DNA from 2 places in the Alkalihalobacillus sp. MEB130 genome. Region 1 is predicted to be linked to the other one. Evidence: a T-box and tRNA genes for the amino acid it is inferred to sense, from the RefSeq annotation. Region 1 holds a T-box; the other holds one or more tRNA genes.
What was found. A T-box is a leader RNA that pairs with one kind of tRNA and senses whether it is charged. The one in region 1 lies ahead of pheS (phenylalanine--tRNA ligase subunit alpha), so its partner is inferred to be a tRNA-Phe.
Positions count from the first base shown of each region.

Region 2: it has a tRNA-Phe gene. The T-box ahead of pheS (phenylalanine--tRNA ligase subunit alpha) is inferred to sense a tRNA for this amino acid. The anticodon was not compared.

Region 1 is NZ_JAOANA010000003.1:143,152-154,211, forward strand. Features, by position in the region: gene infC (translation initiation factor IF-3) at 94-597, shown strand; gene rpmI (50S ribosomal protein L35) at 635-835, shown strand; gene rplT (50S ribosomal protein L20) at 871-1,230, shown strand; gene N0O92_RS04285 (DUF1294 domain-containing protein) at 1,357-1,626, shown strand; gene N0O92_RS04290 (TVP38/TMEM64 family protein) at 1,649-2,224, shown strand; gene N0O92_RS04295 (sigma-w pathway protein ysdB) at 2,279-2,659, opposite strand; gene N0O92_RS04300 (dUTP diphosphatase) at 2,814-3,305, shown strand; gene N0O92_RS04305 (M42 family metallopeptidase) at 3,376-4,461, shown strand; gene sspI (small acid-soluble spore protein SspI) at 4,572-4,778, opposite strand; gene N0O92_RS04315 (TrmH family RNA methyltransferase) at 4,903-5,658, shown strand; T-box leader at 5,719-5,947, shown strand; gene pheS (phenylalanine--tRNA ligase subunit alpha) at 6,026-7,060, shown strand; gene pheT (phenylalanine--tRNA ligase subunit beta) at 7,073-9,499, shown strand; gene zapA (cell division protein ZapA) at 9,730-10,005, shown strand; gene N0O92_RS04335 (CvpA family protein) at 10,007-10,546, shown strand; gene polX (DNA polymerase/3'-5' exonuclease PolX) at 10,683-11,060, shown strand, end outside.
Region 2 is NZ_JAOANA010000032.1:6,062-17,121, reverse strand. Features, by position in the region: gene dnaB (replicative DNA helicase) at 1-882, shown strand, start outside; gene N0O92_RS21780 (adenylosuccinate synthase) at 1,157-2,443, shown strand; tRNA gene N0O92_RS21775 (tRNA-Lys) at 3,241-3,316, shown strand; tRNA gene N0O92_RS21770 (tRNA-Glu) at 3,332-3,406, shown strand; tRNA gene N0O92_RS21765 (tRNA-Asp) at 3,426-3,502, shown strand; tRNA gene N0O92_RS21760 (tRNA-Phe) at 3,527-3,602, shown strand; tRNA gene N0O92_RS21755 (tRNA-Thr) at 3,608-3,680, shown strand; gene N0O92_RS21750 (peptidoglycan DD-metalloendopeptidase family protein) at 3,891-5,336, shown strand; gene yycF (response regulator YycF) at 5,481-6,191, shown strand; gene walK (cell wall metabolism sensor histidine kinase WalK) at 6,192-8,006, shown strand; gene N0O92_RS21735 (YycH family regulatory protein) at 8,003-9,349, shown strand; gene N0O92_RS21730 (two-component system regulatory protein YycI) at 9,336-10,109, shown strand; gene N0O92_RS21725 (MBL fold metallo-hydrolase) at 10,134-10,931, shown strand.

The DNA.
Region 1 (11,060 bases):
GGTGCATTGAATTATCTTAACTCAAGAGATTCTATGCGAACCTTGCTTTGATTCGTTAAAATCCTTTGGAGGTGGCTCATTATTAGTAAAGATATGTTGGTCAATGAAGGGATTCGTGCACGTGAAGTACGTCTTATTGGAGCAAACGGCGATCAAGTTGGTGTGAAGTCAAAACAAGAAGCACTTGAAATGGCGCAAAATGTCAATCTTGACTTAGTTTGTGTAGCTCCAACTGCGAAACCACCTGTATGTCGCATCATGGACTACGGAAAATTCCGTTATGAGCAACAAAAGAAAGACAAAGAAGCTCGTAAGAAACAAAAGATTATCAACGTTAAAGAGGTTCGTTTGAGCCCGACGATTGAAGATAATGATTTTAATACGAAGCTTCGTAATGCTCGAAAGTTCCTTGAAAAAGGAGATAAAGTAAAAGCTGCGATCCGTTTCCGTGGACGTGCTATTACTCACTCTCAAATTGGACGGAAAGTTTTAGAGCGTCTTGCAAAAGAATGTGAAGATATTGCAACAGTTGAATCGATGCCTAAGATGGAAGGACGTAGTATGTTCCTAATTATGGCTCCTAAAGCTGAAAAGTAATTCTTTGCTGAACAAGATTAAAGGGAGGACCTGAGTTATGCCAAAAATGAAAACTCACCGTGGAGCAGCTAAGCGTTTCAAGAAGACTGGATCTGGGAAGCTTAAGCGTTCACACGCATTCACTAGTCACTTATTCGGTAACAAGTCACAAAAGCAAAAGCGTAAGCTACGCAAAGCTGGAATGGTTCATTCTGGTGACTTCAAACGTATTCGTCAAATGTTAACGTACAAAAAATAATTGATTTCGTTTTTTAGAAAAAGGAGGGAACTTCGATGCCAAGAGTAAAAGGCGGTTATGTCGCTCGTCGTCGTCGTAAGAAGGTATTAAAGTTAGCTAAAGGATATTACGGTTCTAAACATACATTATTTAAATCAGCGCAAGGACAGGTAATGAAGTCTTTACTATACGCTTACCGCGACCGTCGCAACAAGAAACGTGACTTCCGTAAGCTATGGATTACTCGTATCAATGCAGCTGCTCGTATGAATGGTCTTTCTTACAGCCGTTTCATGCACGGATTAAAGCTTGCTGATATTAATGTAAATCGTAAAATGCTTGCTGAATTAGCTGTAACTGACGAAAAGTCATTTGCACAACTTGCTGAAAAAGCAAAAGCAAGCCTTAATGCATAAGAATAGTGAAAAGCGCGGCTAGTAGTCGCGTTTTTTTTCTTTGTCCAAAAAACGTGCTGTGAAAGAGAAAAGAAGGAGGAGTACTTTCTCTATTTCCAACGCTAAGTGAAACGAGGTTCTGGATTCATGGTGATTCTCAGCTATTTTATTGTCGTTAACTTCCTAGCTTTTGTTATAATGGGGTTGGACAAATCAAAAGCGAAAAAACGCGAAAGAAGAGTACCCGAAAAAACACTATGGTCGATTGCTCTCCTTGGAGGAAGTGTCGGGACCTATATTGGGATGAAACAATTCCGACATAAAACGAAACACAAGACGTTTATGATTGGAATTCCACTCATCATTTTTAGCCAAATCATAGTACTTGTCTTCATCTTACTTCAAGTGTCGGCATAGACTGGAGAGAGGGGGACTGAAAATGGAGGAGTTGTTAGAACGTTCATTTCAATTTATCGAACAAAGTGGTTGGTTTGCTCCGCTATTCTTTGTCTTACTCCATGTTTTTAGGCAAGTGTTTTTTATTCCAGTTCTACTTATTTGTCTAATTGGTGGTTATTTATTTGGAACCTTTTATGGTTCGATTTATTCAATTGTTGGACTAACAGCAGTGAGCGTTGTCTTCTATGGTCTTGTTCATATTTTTCCTAGTTTGCGAACAAAGCTAACAACTTTAAAAAAACAGTTTTTAAAAGATCGGCACCAGTTAACAGTTGCGCAAATGATGATTATGAGACTTATGCCATTTATTCACTTTCATTTAATATCTTTGTATTTGATTGAATCTACGAAGAATGTAAAAGAGTATACGAAATACTCGCTACTTGTCAGTATCCCGCCAGCTATTGTGTATACGGCGTTTGGCGATATGATTCATGAGTTACCATTAGCGGGTACGATCATTTTTGCGGTGTTTCTAGCTATCTTGTTTTTATTTTTTCGTAAAAAACGGACGAATATTAAATGGAATGAGTTTTTTCAAACATCTAAACAATAATAAGAAAAAGGTGAAGAGCACATACTCTTCACCTTTTTCTTATGAATTATTTTTTTAATTACGTAACAATTCCTTAATTGGACTTTTCCATTCTATTTTGGCATCAGGGTAACGTAACTTAATATCATCTTCAATAAATTGGAAATCCTCTTTACTTAAACCAGTTAATTGATCCGTTTGTTTTGCCCAAACATAGATTGAGACAATTTCAAATGATTGTTCTGTCGTACCTAGATATTTTTCGCCTTCGAACATGACTCCTTTGTATGTGATCAGAAAGTTTTTCCGAACGTCTTTGTCATCATCATAGAAGAAAAATTGCTTGCGATCATGTGCTTGTTCTAACTTTCGACGAGGGTGGAATAAGTATTTAAAAGCGGAATAAGCAAGTACGACAAGTGCTACTAGTAACAGCAGACGAAATAAAATGACCATAAAGTTTCCTCCTTAATGAGGTACGTATCTGTAAGTTGATTTTGACACATCTAATGAAAAAAAGTAAAGCTCTACTTGTAATACGAACGAAACGATGATTGGTTACGTGTTTTTTAAAAAAATTGTTATAATTATATAGGAGGGAGGAATGGTTATGGATATTCAAGTGTTATTTGCGATACAGAAAGACCTTAATGATCGGATTGTGGACGAACATCAACTTGCTGAAAGAGACTTATTTCAAGAACAACTGCTCGCTTTAATTGTTGAGGTGAGTGAGTTAGCTAATGAAACAAAATCCTTTAAATATTGGAGTCGGAAACCTGCTTCAAAGCGTTCCATTATTTTAGAAGAATATGTAGATGGGCTGCACTTTGTTTTAACGTTAGGGCTAACGTTATGTATGACCTCAATTGAGATCAAGAAAGAAATGAACGTCTCTACTGAGAAAACAACAAGTCTTTTTCTAACACTCATACAGCGTGCTTATCAAGTAGAGGAAAGTCGAACAAAGGAATCGTATCAAGAACTAGTAGATGCCTTTTTCTTATTAGGGCACCATCTTGGTTTTTCTCATGAAGAAATTGAGCAAGCATACTTAGATAAAAATAAGGTGAATCACGAAAGGCAAGACTCTGGATACTAATGATTTATTTGAGTAGCGAATTTGAATTCGGTATACTGAAAAAGGAAGAATACAAAGGAGGCAATACATAATGGCAAATCTCGATGAGCGTTTACAAATGTTAAAAGATTTAACCGATGCAAATGGGGTGCCTGGAAACGAGCGAGAAGCACGTGAGGTTATGACGAAATACATCACTCCTTTTGCAGATGAAGTAACAACCGATAAATTAGGGAGTCTAGTGGCTAAAAAGACTGGAAAAGCAGACGGACCTAAAATTATGGTTGCCGGTCACTTAGATGAGATTGGCTTTATGGTGACAAGCATTGATGATAAAGGGTTTTTGCGTTTTCAAACAGTAGGTGGCTGGTGGGAGCAAGTCATGCTTGCTCAGCGCGTAACCGTTATGACAAGAAAAGGCAATGTACCTGGAGTAATTGGATCAAAGCCGCCTCATATTTTGGCTCCGGAAGCAAGAAAGAAACCAGTAGATAAGAAAGACATGTTTATTGATATTGGTGCAACAAGTAAAGAGGAAGCGATGGAATTTGGAATTCGTCCAGGAGATTCTGTTGTTCCCGTTTGTGAGTTTACGGTTATGAAAAATGAGAAGCTGTTAATGGCAAAAGCATGGGATAACCGTATTGGGTGTGCGATCGCGATTGATGTTTTACGTGGATTACAAGGAGTCGATCATCCGAATACAGTATATGGTGTCGGAACGGTTCAAGAAGAAGTGGGGCTCCGCGGTGCACGTACGTCAGCTCATTTAATCCAACCTGATATTGGTTTTGGTGTTGATGTTGGTATTGCTGGTGATACTCCAGGAGTGACGGAAAAAGAAGCATTAGCAAAAATGGGAGAAGGCCCACAAATTGTATTATATGATGCATCGATGATTTCTCATAAAGGATTGCGTGATTTTGTTACAGATACGGCCGATGAACATAACATCCCTTATCAATTTGATGCTATGGCTGGAGGAGGAACAGATTCTGGTGCGATTCATTTAACGGCCAATGGAGTACCGGCTTTATCCATTACAGTAGCGACCCGTTATATTCATACACATGCGGCTATGTTGCACCGTGATGATTATGAAAATGCTGTGAAGCTTATTGTTGAGGTTATCAAAAAGCTGGATAAAGAAACAGTCGAGAAAATTACGTTCTCATAGAAAAAAAAAGGGGGGGTTCTCCCTTTTTTATTTTTTAAACAAACGTTTGATTAAATAGAAAAAGGGTGCCTCAAGCTAGACTTGAGGCACCCTTTTTTCTGATCAAGTACTTATTGTAAGCCTTGACTAATTTGTTGGCAAACTTCATTTTTTTGTTGCTCATTTGCATTGTTCCAAAACACTTCCATCATGACACCAAGACCTGGAAGCATCTTTTCTTCCCCACGTTGAACAGCATCAACAATGGTAGCTTGAACTTCTTCTTCAGAATTTCCTTTAATGTTTGCCATGATTGCACCACGTAAGTTAAAGCTCATCGTATAGCACTCCTTTTAAGGTGAAATAAATTCTATTTATAGTATGTATCAGCATGGACTGGATTATGACGAAAAAAATGGGTAAAATGGATGAAATGAGATACAAGCGTTAAAGGAGTAGAGAATGAAACGAATTGATTCAGTTAAAAATGAGCACGTCAAGCGTTGGAAGAAGCTTCATACGAAAAAAGGTAGAGATACATCTGGTCGATTCCTCGTGGAAGGGTTTCACCTTGTAGAGGAAGCGATTAAAGCAGAAATGACAGTAGAGTACATTTTGATGATAGAAGACATAATCTTGCCTTCTTCTTTATCCATGAAAGACCAAGATGTGATTGTCGTAAGTGAACAAGTGATGAAAGAATTATCTGAAACCCAAACACCTCAAGGAATTGCTGCTATTTGTATTATTCCGACAGAACCTACTGTCGACAAACTTACAGGGCAATATCTTCTCTTAGACCGCATCCAAGATCCGGGCAACTTAGGAACGATGATTCGCACGGCTGATGCTGCAGGGCTAACAGGAATTATCCTTGGAGAGGGAAGTGTAGATGTTTTTAATAGCAAAGTAATTCGAGCAACACAGGGGTCTATTTTTCATTTGCCCGTCATTAAAGGAGACTTAGAGACGTGGATTGATCGTTTACTCGATTCATCCATTCCTGTGTTTGGAACGGCACTTAAAGAGGCAAGTTCATACACAGCGATTGAGCCTCAATCTCAATTTGCTCTTATTATGGGGAATGAAGGTGAAGGAGTATCAGAGTCTTTGCTACAAAAAACCAATCACAATATTTACATTCCTATTTATGGACAAGCAGAATCTCTAAATGTTTCGGTAGCAGCGGGAATTTTGCTTTACTATTTAAAAGGGTAATTGTAACAGAAGCTTGCATCAACCATTTTTATTCACTATAATATATTAATCAATAATATTTTAAATGCTACGAAAGAGAGTAGTACGCTTTTACCCACCATTCAGGGAGAGAATGCCTTAGACTGCAAGCATTTTTATGGAAGGAGAAGCCGAATTCACTCTGGAGCAGGCACTGGAGCACAAGTAATCTTGTGAAGGTGATCCCGGTTTCGACCGTTACAGCAATGAAGATAATGAAGGGGATAACTCTTCATTAATAAGGGTGGTACCACGAGTCTTCGTCCCTTTTTGCGGGAGCGAAGGCTTTTTATTTTGCAATTTTATTGAAAAAGTGAGGTAGTTACTACCTAATAAAGGAGGAAATATGATGCGTGAACGTTTAGAAGCTTTACGTGATGAAGCATTGGAGAAAGTAGCTTCAGCTGAAGATGTGAAAGCATTGCAAGAAGTAAGAGTTGCTTATTTAGGGAAGAAGGGACCCATTACAGAAGTTTTACGCGGAATGGGAAAGCTCACAGCGGAAGAGCGTCCTGTTATTGGACAAATGGCAAACGACGTACGAGACGCAATCAAGGAGCAAGTAGAGCTTAAAGAAGAAAAGTTAGAAAAAGCGGCAATTGAAAAGCAATTAGCTAGTGAAAGCATTGATGTGACATTACCGGGACGATCAGTCAAATCTGGTTCAACTCATCCATTAACACAAGTAGTGGAAGAAGTAGAAGAAGCCTTCTTAGGACTTGGATTTTCGGTTGCAGAAGGACCTGAGGTGGAAGTAGACTATTATAATTTTGAAGCGTTAAACCTTCCGAAAGACCACCCAGCTCGGGATATGCAAGATTCTTTTTATTTCACAGAAGAATTACTGCTTCGTACACATACTTCGCCTGTTCAAGCTAGAACAATGGAATTACATAAAGGAAAAGGTCCAGTCAAAGTTATCTGTCCAGGAAAGGTGTTCCGTCGCGATGATGACGATGCGACACATTCACACCAATTTATGCAAATTGAAGGATTATTTGTTGACGAGAACGTACGGATGAGTGATTTGAAAGGTGTTCTTGAGCAATTTGCTAAATCATTTTTCGGAGAAGATCGCAACATTCGTTTGCGTCCGAGTTTCTTCCCATTTACAGAGCCATCTGTTGAAGTGGATGTATCTTGTGGAATGTGTGGAGGCAAAGGGTGCCGCGTTTGTAAGCAATCTGGTTGGATTGAAGTACTTGGTGCAGGAATGGTTCATCCGCGAGTACTAGAAATGAGTGGATTTGATTCAACAAAATATAGTGGCTTTGCATTCGGAATGGGTGTAGAACGCTTAGCGATGCTAAAATATGATATTGATGATATTCGTCATTTTTATACAAATGATGTACGTTTTCTAGCGCAATTCAAACGGGTGTAAGGAGGAGAAGAAATGTTAGTCTCATATAAATGGTTACAAGATTATATTGATGTGAAAGATTTATCTGCACGTGACATTGCGGAGAAAATGACTCGTGGAGGAATTGAAATTGATTTTGTTCACGAATTAAACAAAGGTATTAAAGGAGTCGTTGTTGGATTTGTAAAAGAATGCGAGCAACACCCAAATGCCGATAAATTAAATGTGTGCCAAGTGGATATAGGTGAAGAAGAGCTTGTCCAAATTGTATGTGGTGCACCAAATGTAGCTGCAGGACAACATGTTGCTGTAGCAAAAGTAGGAGCAGTCCTACCAGGAAACTTTAAAATTAAAAAAGCGAAGCTACGAGGAGAAGTGTCTCAAGGAATGATCTGTTCCTTGCAAGAACTTGGCATTGATAGCAAATTAGTTCAAAAAGAGTTCTCAGAAGGCATCTATGTTTTCCGTGATGAGGTTGAAGTGGGAAGTGATGCACTTGCAGCCTTAAACCTAGATGATGAAGTATTAGAATTAGATCTGACACCAAATCGTTCAGATTGCTTAAATATGCTTGGTGTCGCTTACGAGATTGGTGCGTTGTACGAACGCGAAGTGACTCTTCCAACGATTGATGTCGTCACAAATGAGGAAGAAGCATCAGATTACATCGCTGTAACGGTGGAAGCGGAAGAGGACAACCCTTACTACGGTGCTATTGTAATTAAAGATGTAAAAGTCGGGACTTCTCCGCTTTGGTTACAAAACCGTTTGATGGCTGCTGGAATTCGCCCGATAAGCAATGTTGTGGACGTAACGAATTACGTTTTGCTTGAGTATGGTCAGCCTTTGCATGCATTTGACTATGATCGTTTTGGCTCTAAAGAAGTCGTTGTTCGCCGTGCTCATGAGGGTGAAACGATTGTGACGTTAGATGACCAAGAGCGCACTTTATCTAATGACCATTTAGTTATTACAAATGGCAAGGAACCAGTAGCTGTTGCTGGGGTTATGGGTGGAGCAACATCTGAAGTACATGAAGGAACAACAACGGTTCTGTTAGAGGCCGCATACTTTAAAGGGGCAACCATTCGCAAAGCCTCTCGTGATTTAGGATTAAGAAGTGATGCGAGCACAAGGTATGAAAAAGGGGTTGACCAAGATCGCGTCCTTGCTGCAGGAAGACGTGCTGCTGCTCTGATTGCTGAATTAACTGGCGGCACCATTGTCTCTGGTGTTGTTGAAAAAGACTTATTATCGTATGAAATGGCAACCGTTCGTCTTGATTTAGAACGAGTTAACAATCGTCTTGGAATGAATGTGACATTAGAAGAAGCCGCTTCGTTCATGTCACGTTTAGGGTTTACGTTTGAGCAAGATGGTCAAGTGTTGCATGTTACCATTCCGTCTCGCCGTGCGGATATCCAAATTGAGGAGGACTTGATGGAAGAAGTAGCAAGATTGTATGGCTATGATCATATTCCAACAACACTTCCTGTCGGTGCAACGACTCAAGGGGCATTAACGGATTATCAAAAAAAGAGACGACACGTTCGTCGAGTATTAGAACGTTCAGGCTTGTCTCAAGTGATTACGTACTCGTTAACAAGTCCGGAAAAAGCAAAAGGATTTGCGTTTGAAACAAACCAAACATCACCGGTTCGTTTAGCGATGCCGATGAGTGAAGATCGCAGTACGATGCGTACGAGCTTAATTCCACACTTGTTTGATGTACTAAGTTACAACAATAACCGTAAAAATCCTAATGTACATGTCTTTGAAATTGGTTCGATATTCTTAACGGATGAAGAAACATTAACAAAGCAACCAACGGAACGCGAAATGGTTGCTGGTGCGTTAACGGGTTTATGGCATGAGCATAGCTGGCAAGGCGAGAAAAAGGCCGTTGATTTCTTTGTTGTCAAAGGGATTCTTGAAGAATTGTTTAGCGAATTAGGTGTAGAGGGACAAGTTGTGTTTGAGCAAGCTACGTTACCTGATTTGCATCCTGGTAGAACGGCTCTTGTGAAACTTGATGGAAAAGAAATTGGTTTTGTTGGACAAGTTCATCCAGTTGTCCAGAAAGAAGTTGGGATTAAGGAAACGTATGTATATGAGCTTGAACTTAGTTCGTTGCTTACGCATGATACGACATCAGTCGTTTATCAATCATTGCCACGCTATCCAGCCATGGTTCGTGACATTGCGCTTGTCGTTGATACTCATCGTTCTGCTGGAGAAGTGGAGGCTGTCATTCGTTGGGCTGGAGGAGAATTGTTAAAGCACGTTCGTGTCTTTGATTTGTATGAAGGTGAACATATGGAAGAAGGAAAGAAATCTCTTGCGTTCTCCTTAACTTATCTTGATCCAGAGCGAACGTTAACGGATGAAGAAGTAACCGAAGCTCATAATGAAGTGTTGAAAATGCTAGAAGAACATGTTGGAGCTACACTAAGAGGATAAATGAACAGGTTGCCTGAGTTGAAGGACTCAGGCAACCTTTTTTATAGGATAGAAGAGGAATATTGTAAGAAATGCCATAATACGTATGGAAATAGAAGAAATTTGCCGAAACCTTGCTATTTTTTTGTATCACTGTATTTCTTTAAATGTACCTTCATGGTATGATAGAAGATGGTATTTTTATGGATTATTCAACATTGCATTTGACTTGTAGATAGGAGGCTTATTCCGTGGCAAAGCAAAAAGGTAAGCAACGGATCACTGTTTCAATATATGGTCAACAGTACACAGTCGTCGGTGAAGAGCCTCCGAACTATGTAAAAGATGTCGCCCATATAGTGGATCAGAAAATGAGGGAAATAAAAAAAATGAACCCTTATCTTGATACCACTCGTTTAGCAGTATTAACGGCTGTAAACATTGTGGATGATTATATGAAATTGAAAAAGGAAAATGAAATGTTAAACGAAAAAGTCAACGAAGATCGATCGACAGGAGACGATTAACATGCTAAGCTTTCTCATTCTATTTATCTTATTTTGTAGTTTTTTCATTGGTAGAAGAAGAGGCTTTATTCTCCAAATCATTCATCTAATTAGCTTTATCGTGGCTATTGTTGTAGCCTATACATATTTTGGGGAATTTGCCACATACATTCGTCTATGGGTTCCATATCCACAGTTTTCTTCAGACAGTACGGTTGGTATGATTATTAATACATTTGATGCAGAAAGTGTCTACTATTCAGGGATTGCCTTTGCTATTCTCTTTTTTGGAACGAAGATCGTTTTACATTTATTAGGATCGATGTTGGATTTTCTTGCACACTTGCCAATTCTACGATCTATCAATCATTTACTTGGTGGAATTCTTTGCTTTTTAGAAACCTACCTTATTTTGTTTATTATACTAATTGTCGTTGCACTACTTCCAATTGAGGTTGTTCAAGACTTGATGCAACGTTCGATTGTGGTTCAACTCATGCTTAACCATACTCCATTCTTATCTGATTGGATCAAGGATCTTTGGATAAATAATCAAATTTAGAAAACAGAATAGATGAAGAAAGAGGGTATCTAGTAAAGGGATCGAATGACCTTGGTGGATGCTCTCTTTTTCGCTTGAGTACATGCGTTGATTTTGCCTACCAACTATCGGTATGATGGATAGAAAGAAAGGGACGATGAAGATGAACAAGAAAGATGTTATAGGTTTTTTGGAAACAATCGCTACGTATTTAGAAATCAAAGGAGACAACCCTTTTAAAATATCTGCTTATCGCAAAGCTGCATTGGCATTAGAGTCTGATGAACGGACGTTAGAAGAAATTGATAATCCTGCATCTTTGAATGGCATTGGCAAAGGAACAGCAGAAGTCATTCTTGAACTAAAACAAACAGGGGCGTGTTCTTTACTGACTCAGCTCCAAGAAGAAGTGCCTTCAGGTCTTTTGCCTCTTTTAAAGCTTCCTGGATTAGGAGGCAAGAAGATCGGAAAACTATACAAAGAATTAAATGTTGTTTGTATCAATACGCTCAAGCAAATGTGTGAAGAAAAAAGA
Region 2 (11,060 bases), on a different contig from region 1:
ATTAAGGACGTGTTAATTGAGACGTACGACAAAATTGAAGAATTGCAAAATCAAACGGGTGAGATAACAGGAATTCCAACAGGGTTCGTGGAACTCGACCGGATGACAGCAGGATTTCAGCGCAATGATTTAATTATTGTTGCTGCTCGTCCGTCGGTTGGTAAAACCGCATTTGCTCTTAACATTTCTCAAAATGTCGCAACAAGAGCTGGCGAGAATGTCGCTATCTTCAGTTTGGAGATGGGTGCGAGTCAGCTTGTGCAACGTATGCTTTGTGCGGAGGGCAATATTGATGCACAACGAATGAGAACAGGAGCACTGAACTCTGAAGATTGGCAGAAGCTTACGATGGCGATGGGAAGCCTAGCAAAAGCAGGAATTTACATTGATGATACTCCTGGGGTCAAAGTTAACGATATTCGCGCAAAATGCCGGAGGCTGAAGCAGGAGCATGGTCTTGGGATGATCATGATCGATTACTTGCAATTGATCCAAGGAAACGGAAAATCAGGAGAGAACCGTCAACAAGAAGTATCAGAAATCTCTCGTACACTAAAACAAATTGCGCGTGAGCTTGAAGTACCAGTTATTGCTCTTTCGCAGCTTTCCCGTGGAGTTGAATCGCGTCAAGATAAACGACCAATGATGTCAGATATTCGTGAATCGGGAAGTATCGAGCAAGATGCCGATATTGTTGCCTTTTTGTATCGTGATGATTACTATGACAAGGAAACAGAAAATCAAAACATTATTGAAATTATTATTGCGAAGCAACGTAACGGCCCAGTTGGAACGGTCGAACTTGCCTTTGTAAAGGAATATAATAAGTTCGTAAACTTAGAAAGACGACATGATGAAAGCAATATGCCTCCAGGAGCCTAATAATTGAAAGTGCTAATCTAAAAGATTGGTGCTTTTTCTTTTTGATGGACTGTTATTATTTCTTTAAGGAAGTCATTTTGTCGTTAATAATAATAGGGCAAACCGTTTACATGTTTTGTAATGTTTAACCAAGGCGAACAAATAAATAAAAACTTATTTTGAACGTTCGTGTTTCGCATTGACGCATGTTTTCTGAGTTGGTATACTTATGATTGGCTTTGGAAATAGTTAAAATAATTAAGTAGATACAGTAGTGAAGGTGGAGGTGCATCACATGTCATCAGTTGTTGTTGTAGGTACACAGTGGGGCGACGAAGGAAAAGGAAAGATTACAGATTATCTTTCAGAGAAAGCGGAAGTGGTTGCTCGTTACCAAGGTGGTAATAACGCAGGACATACGATTGTTTTCGGTGGAACGAAATACAAACTTCATTTAATTCCATCAGGGATTTTTTATAAAGATAAAAGTTGTGTAATTGGAAATGGTATGGTAATTGATCCGAAAGCACTTGTAGAAGAGTTAGCTTATTTACATGAGCGTAATGTCGATACAAGCAATTTACGCATTAGTAACCGTGCTCACGTTATTCTTCCATATCATCTTAAGCTTGATATCGTTGAAGAAGAACGCAAAGGTGCAAATAAAATTGGTACAACGAAAAAAGGCATTGGTCCTGCTTACATGGACAAGGCTGCTCGTATTGGAATTCGTATTGCTGATTTGCTTGATAAAGAAGTGTTTGAAGAGAAATTAGTTCGTAATTTAGAAGAGAAAAATAGAATGTTTGAAAAGTACTATGAAGTAGAAGGTTTTACGAAAGAAGAAATCTTAGAAGAGTACTTTGAATATGGTCAACAAGTTGCTCAATACGTTTGTGACACATCTGTTGTTTTAAATGATGCTCTAGATGAAGGTCGTCGCGTGTTATTTGAAGGTGCACAAGGGGTTATGCTTGATATTGACCAAGGTACATACCCATTTGTTACATCATCTAACCCAATTGCGGGTGGAGTAACAATTGGTTCTGGTGTAGGGCCATCAAAAATTAATCATGTTGTAGGTGTTTCTAAAGCATACACAACACGTGTTGGTGATGGACCTTTCCCAACTGAATTACATGATGAAATTGGTGACACAATTCGTGAAGTAGGTAATGAGTATGGTACAACTACAGGTCGTCCACGCCGTGTAGGTTGGTTTGATAGTGTGGTTGTCCGTCACGCTCGTCGTGTAAGTGGAATCACGGATCTATCATTGAACTCTATCGATGTATTAACGGGCATCAAAACGCTTAAAATTTGTACAGCTTATAAATACCGTGGTGAAGTAATTGAAGAGTTCCCTGCAAGCTTGAAAGTCCTTGCAGAGTGTGAGCCTGTATACGAAGAGCTTCCAGGTTGGGAAGAAGACATTACAGGAGTGAAAACACTAAATGAACTTCCAGCAAACGCTCGCCACTACATCGAGCGCGTATCACAATTAACAGGAATCCCATTAACCGTCTTCTCAGTAGGACCAGACCGTAACCAAACAAACATGGTACGAGGAGTCTTTGCATAGGTTTTTAATAAAAAGGGCGAACTTCCCTTTTTATTAAAAACCGAAGCGGTGTGTGGAGTCGCTGCCATGTTTTAAGCCTTTTATGAGTGGGTTTCTCATAAAAGGCGCGCAGCGAACGGAGCCACCGCAACCATGTTCGCACTGTTTAAGGCAAAAGGGCGAACTTCCCTTTTTATTAAAAACCGAAGCGGTGTGTGGAGTCGCTGCCATGTTTTAAGCCTTTTATGAGTGGGTTTCTCATAAAAGGCGCGCAGCGAACGGAGCCACCGCAACCATGTTCGCACTGTTTAAGGCAAAAGGGCGAACTTCCCTTTTTATTAAAAACCGAAGCGGTGTGTGGAGTCGCTGCCATGTTTTAAGCCTTTTATGAGTGGGTTTCTTATAAAAGGCGCGCAGCGAACGGAGCCACCGCAACCATGTTCGCACTGTTTAAGGCAAAAGGGCGAACTTCCCTTTATTGAATCAACGAATGCAATAGCAAATTGCATTCGTTGATTTATCCTAATAAGCTGTCAGAAGCTTCAACAGAAAAAAATAAAACTTTTTTTCAAAAACACTTGCACATAAAAAAATGCTATGGTATTATAAATCTTGTCGCTGAGAGATAAGACAAGCGATAACAACAGTAACACAGCAAGAGCCATTAGCTCAGTTACGAGCTATGCTACTTGATTTGCTACGAGTTGTTCCGACACATCCTACTTCAAAGCATTACTAGAAGAGGAAAGAACAGGTAAGGCTACGAAGCAATTCATCGTCCGAAACGACATGAATAAACTTCTTTGAAATAACAGCAAGAGCCATTAGCTCAGTTGGTAGAGCATCTGACTTTTAATCAGAGGGTCGAAGGTTCGAGTCCTTCATGGCTCACCACTTTTATTAAAAAGTGGCCCGTTGGTCAAGCGGTTAAGACACCGCCCTTTCACGGCGGTAACACGGGTTCGAATCCCGTACGGGTCACCATTTTCATTAAATAAGTTTTGGTCCGGTAGTTCAGTTGGTTAGAATGCCTGCCTGTCACGCAGGAGGTCGCGGGTTCGAGTCCCGTCCGGACCGCCATTTTTAACTTCATATTTATGTAGTGGCTCAGTAGCTCAGTCGGTAGAGCAATGGACTGAAAATCCATGTGTCGGCGGTTCGATTCCGTCCTGAGCCACCATTTTTGCCGGCCTAGCTCAATTGGTAGAGCAACTGACTTGTAATCAGTAGGTTGGGGGTTCAAGTCCTCTGGCCGGCACTTTAATCCGTGTGGAATTTTCCATGCGGATTTTATTTGTGTTTCGACAAAAATCCCTAATATATCCAGGAATATTACAATCTATTTTCAATTTGGTTTTGTGGCACCAAACATAGCAGATTATGCTAGAATAAGAAAGGTTGACGAATTTTGTCTAAAATTCTTTTTAATTATACATATATCTAGGTTTTAGAGTAGCAGGAGGAAAACATGGTTCCAAATAAGAAACAACAACTATTTTTCTATTTACCCCCATACATGGTCATTCAAACATTTATCATAGCATTATTTTGTTTGTTCGTTTTTGTTACTTTTTCAAGCACGATACAAGCAGATGAGGAATCTGTTCACACTATCTATCATGTGTATGTAGATGATCAGCATGTAGGTGTAGTCATAGATGATGAGCCTGTATATGAATATATTGAACAAGTAGAGAAAGAATATGAAGAAACATATCCTACTCTCTCTTTTGCTATTGGTGAGAGTGTTCGAGTTATTCCTGAGATGGTGTTTAGTAAAGCTATCGAAGATGAAGATGTAATAACAGAGCTAGAAAATGAGATGGTAGTTCAAGCAGAAGCGGTTGCTTTACTAGTTAATGATAAGCCGGTTGTTTATTTATCTAATCTTGAAGAAGCTGAAAAAGCTCTACAATTGCTAATCACTCAATATATAGATGAAGAACAGTATGAGCAGTTTCAAGCTGAGGATGGCGATGATCCTCAAGTTATGGTTGGAGAGAAGATTATTACCGATGTAGTTCTGACAGAAGAGGTTACAGAGGAAGAAATGCTAGCTGCTCCAGATGAGATTCTGTCGGTTAAGGATGCGGTGAAAAAGATTAATCAAGGCGTGTTAGAAGAACAGGCATATACAGTACAACAAGGTGATGTATTAGGAACGATTGCACAAGACCATAATCTATCAACCTCTCAATTATTAGAGTTAAATAGTGAGTTAGATTCAGATAGCATCATTCGAGAAGGGGATGAGCTGACAGTAACAGCTTACGAGCCGTTAGTAGAAGTTGTCTCTACTCATATTACTATGGTAGAGGAAGAGATTCCTTTTGAAACGGAAGTAATAGAGGATTCTTCGATGTTTAAAGGAGATCAAAAGGTGACCCAAGAAGGAAAAAATGGGAAGCAGTTACTAGAGTATGAAATTACAGAGCAAAATGGTCAAATCATCAAACGTAAAGTTCTTTCAGAAGAAATAACAGAAGAGCCGGTAAAAAAAGTGATTACTAAAGGAACAAAGGTTATTCCTTCACGTGGATCAGGCACACTTGGTTGGCCAGCTGTTGGTGGATATATCTCAAGCTATCAAGGAAATCGTTGGGGTAGATTTCATCGCGGAATTGATATTGCTAGGCCTAGTAACTACAATATTTTGGCAGCAGACAATGGCACGGTGACGTTCGCTGGTAGTCAAGGCGGGTACGGAAACTTAGTTAGAATTAACCATAATAATGGAATGGAAACATTATATGCTCACCTAGCATCGATTGATGTGAAAGTCGGACAAACAGTCACAAAAGGACAAAAAATTGGTGTTATGGGTCAAACAGGTAATTCAACGGGGATCCATTTACACTTTGAAGTGTATCAAAACGGGCAATTGAAAAACCCTATGGATTTCTTACATTACTAAGAAACGTCCCCGGTATGGGGGCGTTTTTTGTTAATTATTCTTTGTTTAAAAATTGCTAGATTACCATTCGTTCCTATCAGCGTGAACGACGTACATGTGTTAAAATGAAAGATAAGACTACTATGGACGGGAGAGGTCTGCATAATGGATAAACGCATTTTAGTTGTAGATGATGAGAGACCAATCGCAGATATTTTGAAGTTTAACCTTGAGAAAGAAGGTTATGAAGTGATTTGTGCTTATGATGGGCTAGAGGCTATAGATCTAGTCAAAAAAGAAGAGCCTGATCTCATTTTGCTTGATATTATGATTCCTCATAAAGACGGGATGGAAGTATGTCGCGAGGTTCGGAAACAATTTGATATTCCAATCATTATGTTAACAGCAAAAGACTCAGAAATAGATAAAGTTCTTGGATTAGAGCTTGGGGCAGATGATTATGTAACAAAACCGTTTAGTACAAGAGAACTTCTTGCACGTGTAAAGGCAAACTTACGTCGTCAAAAGGCAACGAATGATGAGACAACCGTACAAAAAGAAATTTCTGTAGGGGAGTTAACGATTTATCCTGAGGCGTATCAAGTGAAAAAACGTGGGGATGCCATTGATTTAACTCATCGTGAATTTGAATTGATTCATTATTTAGCAAAGCACCTTGAGCAAGTAATGACACGTGAACACTTATTGCAAGCCGTTTGGGGATATGACTATTTTGGCGATGTTCGTACTGTAGATGTAACGGTTCGTAGGCTGCGTGAAAAGGTAGAGGACAATCCTAGCTATCCGATTTGGATTATTACAAGACGAGGGGTAGGGTATTATTTATCTTCACCTGAACAAAAGGAGCAATCATAAATGGATCGAAAAGTTGGCTTCTTTAAGTCGATCCAGTTCAAATTAATTATCATTTATGTGTTAATTATTTTTATTGCTATTCAAATTATCGGTGTTTATTTTACAAGACAGTTAGAAAGCCAACTAGTTACTAACTATTTTGAAATGCTAGATGATCGAGCAAACCTACTATCGTTTAACCTTGCCCAGGAAATGACGAAAAACAAGGATGATCGTAGTGCATTAACAACGAACATTAATACACTATTGCGGGATACATTTTCAATTGACCAGTCTGAAGTTCAAGTGATTGATCAAAACCGAGTCGTAGTTAGTACATCTAATCTATCAAATCGGCACATTGTTGGGCAGCAAAGTACAGAGGTAAGGGTAAAGCGAGCTTTGCTTGGGAATAAATTTGAAGATGTATTACGAGATCCTGTAACAGGTCACCGGATGCGCGTGCTTGCCGTTCCTATTAAATCAGATGATGGACCTGTAGGAGCGCTGTACATTGAAGCATCAATGGAAGATATTTATGATCAAATTAGACAGATTAATAGCATTTTATTAAGCGGAACGTTTATTGCTCTTGTTATCTCTTCTGTCCTTGTTATTTTAGTGGCACGTACGATTACTGGTCCCATTATGGACATGAGAAAGCAAACGATGAGAATGGGCCGCGGAGATTTTTCTAGACAAGTTAAGGTCTATAGTGAGGATGAAATTGGACAACTTGCTACATCATTTAATGATTTAACGATGAAGCTACAAGATGCGACATTAACCCGTGACCGCGAGCAAAAACGATTAAAATCTGTATTAACTCATATGACCGATGGTGTTATTGCAACCGATCAAAATGGTCGCATTATATTAATGAATAAGCGAGCTGAAGAGCTCCTTGATATATCAAGTCATTCGGCGATGGGACAATTGTTACCAGAGGTGCTACGACTTTCTGATACCTTTGCACTTTATGATTTATATGAACACTCAGACTCGATTCTTCTTGATTTTAGTAGTGCGGAAGAAGAGTACTTACTAGAGGCAAACTTCTCTGTTATTCAGGAAAAGGACGGTCCTATTAATGGACTTATCACCGTTTTACATGATGTAACGGAGCAAGAAAAAATTGAACATGAAAGACGAGAGTTTGTAGCAAATGTTTCACATGAATTACGCACTCCGCTCACGACGATGAAAAGCTATTTAGAAGCACTCGTAGATGGAGCTGTAGAAGACAAAGAACTAGGGCCACGCTTTTTAAGCGTAACCCAAAATGAAACAGAGCGAATGATTCGATTAGTAAACGATTTGTTGCAGCTATCTAAAATTGATAGTCAAGATTATAAGTTATCGTTCCAAACGGTTGATATTGGATTGTTCCTTCATGAAATCGTTGATCGTTTTGAAATGATTGCAGAAGAAAGAGACATAACGTTTGTACGGAAAATATCGTCTAAGCCTACGTATGTAAAAATGGCTGCAGATAAGATGACGCAAGTACTCGATAATGTCATTTCCAATGCAATGAAATATTCACCAGAAGGTGGAAATATTACGATCGCATTGCTTCACCAAGGGGATGAGTTACAAATTAGTATTGCTGACCAAGGAATGGGAATCCCTCGTGAAAGTCAAACAAAGATCTTTGATCGTTTTTATCGAGTCGATAAAGCAAGAGCAAGAAGTGTCGGCGGTACAGGTCTTGGTTTGGCAATTGCAAAAGAACTCATTCATGCCCATAAAGGGGAAATTTGGGCAGAGAGTGTGTATGGAAAAGGGACTACGATCTTCTTTACATTGCCTGCAATGAGGGAGGGGAAAAGGTGAGTTACAACAACTTGAAATCAACCATTCTAATCAGTTTGATTGGCATAAGTATTATTTTGACTTGGCAACTTTATACGTTTCAACCTGACATCGCCCTTCTCGATGATACAGTTTCTAGATATGTACCAGATGAATTAAATGAAGAACGTGAAGAACGAATGATTCATGAAGTCATTATGCCAGAACAAATCATTGTGCATCGAAACCAACATTATGCAATGATTCCATATGAAATGGACGAGTTTAGCAGACTGTATGAGAAATTACTTTCTTCAAATGTAACGGAAGTAAACTTGTTATCAACTGATCGATTTCCAACTCAAACAGCTAGCGAGGGAGTCGAGTTCATTTTTCCAACATCTGTACCAACAACGATTTTCTTTTCCTTATTTGGCATAAGTGAAGAAGAAATCGGCGTTCCGGCAATTGAAGTCGATCGATTATTTTTATTTGTTAATGAAAATGAGCTAGTTCACATGCAAATTTTATCAAGTGAAGAAGAGCGTCTCATCGAACTTGAGACAAGCTTATCGGTGAGAGAATTTCAAGCAGATTATCTTGAATCATTTGATGAATTTCGAGAGGTTGTAACGGTTGTCAGTGATACAGAGTATTCCAACCGTTTAAAAGAGAGAGTATATATTCCAACTGAACCTGTTTCAGTAGAGCGGTTATCTTTTGCAACAACGCCTTTATCTCCTGAGTCTTACAAGCAGGCTCTTTTTACCGATCCAGGATCAGTTAAATATTATCAGCAGTCAGACGGTGAAGACTCCTATACGGATGGAAACCGTATAATCACGATGCAAAACAACGGATTGTTTATGGAATACATTAACCCTGTTTTTATCGAAACACAAGAAAGAAGCACGAGACATATCGTTCAAAGTGGTTACGAGTTTATTAATGGGCACGGTGGATGGACGAATGATTATTTCCTTTCTAGCTGGAGTTCATCAGATATTCGTGACGAAGCTTCTTTTCGAATGCATGTTAATGGCTTACCTGTCATTATGTTTGAGGGGCAAGGAGATATGGATCTTCAGGTCAACCGTTCAGGTACTCAAATTATTAATTATACAAGGCCGTTATTTGAACTTGACCCCCATCCGATTGATGCGAGAGAGTCGATTGAACTGCCTTCAGGCAACGAAGTACTAAATCAATTAAAAAAGCAAGAATTCTTTGATGAAACACGTTTGTCCAAAGTAGTAGTAGGCTATGAAATGATAACGAGAAATGCCTCATTTGTCACAATTGAACCGCATTGGTTTATTCTTTATGGGAACAGGTGGCAAAAAGTAACCTTTGAGGAAGAAGGTGATACTAGTGGATTGGAGTAGAACAAAAACCATTTTCATTATTACCTTCTTGTTATTAAATATCTTTTTAACATGGCAACTTATTGAGACTCATAATATGAATCAAATTAGCTTAATTACAGAGGCGACAATACAAGAAGTGTTACGAGAGAATAACGTGACGATTGAAATAGAATTACCAGAAGAAGAGTCACCAGGTTTACTCGTTGTTGGCAAACAAGTAGAGCTGTCACTAGATGATATTCCGGCACTAGATGATCAGGAAATTGACTATTTAGATAGCCACACGATTTTATCTGAACTAGAGGAACCATTTGCTTTAACAAGAGAAGGTTTCGCAAGTGAGCTGCCTGCCTTCTTGTCGACATATGTGTTTGAAGGAGACAATTACCGTTTTGGCGGCTTTGACTCTGAACGAAACAGAGTGTATTTATACCAAGCATACGGAGAAAAAACAGCTTATACGTTAGATGATGAGCCTTTGGTTCTTCAGCTTGATGAGCATTTACAAATTATTAGCTATCAACAACGCTATTTCCAATTCGAACAGCAAGATGGAGAGGAACGGGAGATGCTTTCTAGTTTGAAAGCAATTGAAGTTTTGTTAAATGATCAGCTTGTCCGAATGAATCAAACCATTTCAGACGTTCAATTTGGCTATTATAGCTTCTTCAGCCCAACAGGCGATGTTCAAGTCTTTGCCCCAATGTGGCGTATTAAAGTCGATGGAGAAGAATATTTGGTACATGCCATAGGTGGGTCTGTTCAGCAGCTTACGTAAGTTTTGGTGAGGGGAATGAATAATATGACATTACGCTTTAGTGTGCTGGCAAGCGGCAGTACAGGCAATGCTGTCTATGTTGAGACAGAAGAGCAGCGATTATTAATAGATGCAGGATTAAGTGGAAAGAAAATGGAGGAGCTTTTTCAAACAATTAACCGCGATCCAAAAGATCTAAATGGAATTTTAGTAAGTCACGAGCATTCCGATCATATTAAAGGTGTTGGTGTATTTGCTAGAAAGCATAAGCTACCTATCTATGCTAATGAAAAAACATGGAAAGCGATGGAAGGGCAATTAGGGACACTCTCAACAGATCAGAAATTCACGTTTGCTACAGGTGAAGTGAAGACATTTGGAAATATTGATGTTGAGTCGTTTGGTGTATCACATGATGCAGCAGAGCCGATGTTTTTCACGTTCAACCATGAAGGGAAAAAACTCGTTCTTGCTACAGATATGGGTTATGTAAGTGAGCGAATTAAAGGAACGATTGAGAAAGCGGATATATTCATTTTTGAATCGAATCACGATATGAATATGCTTCGTATGGGGCGTTATCCTTGGAGCGTGAAACGTCGTATTTTAAGTGATGTTGGACACGTATCAAATGAGGATGCAGCGCTTGCCTTATCAGAATGTATTGGTGACAATACGAGTCGCATTTATTTGGCTCATTTAAGCCTTGATAACAATATGAAAGATTTAGCTCGCTTGTCGGTAGAACAAGTGTTAAAAGAGCAAGGAATGGCCGTAGGAGAGCAATTTGAACTTTATGATACCGATCCACATAATCCAACTGCTTTAGCGGTTGTATCTTAAGTAACAGAGGCTTGAGCAGCCTCTGTTTTTTTTCTATAAAAAAACGAATGAGCAGATGATTTTCATGATTATGCGTCAATGTTGTTGGGAATTATAGAAGAGTGTAAAAAATATATGAAAAACGCTTGT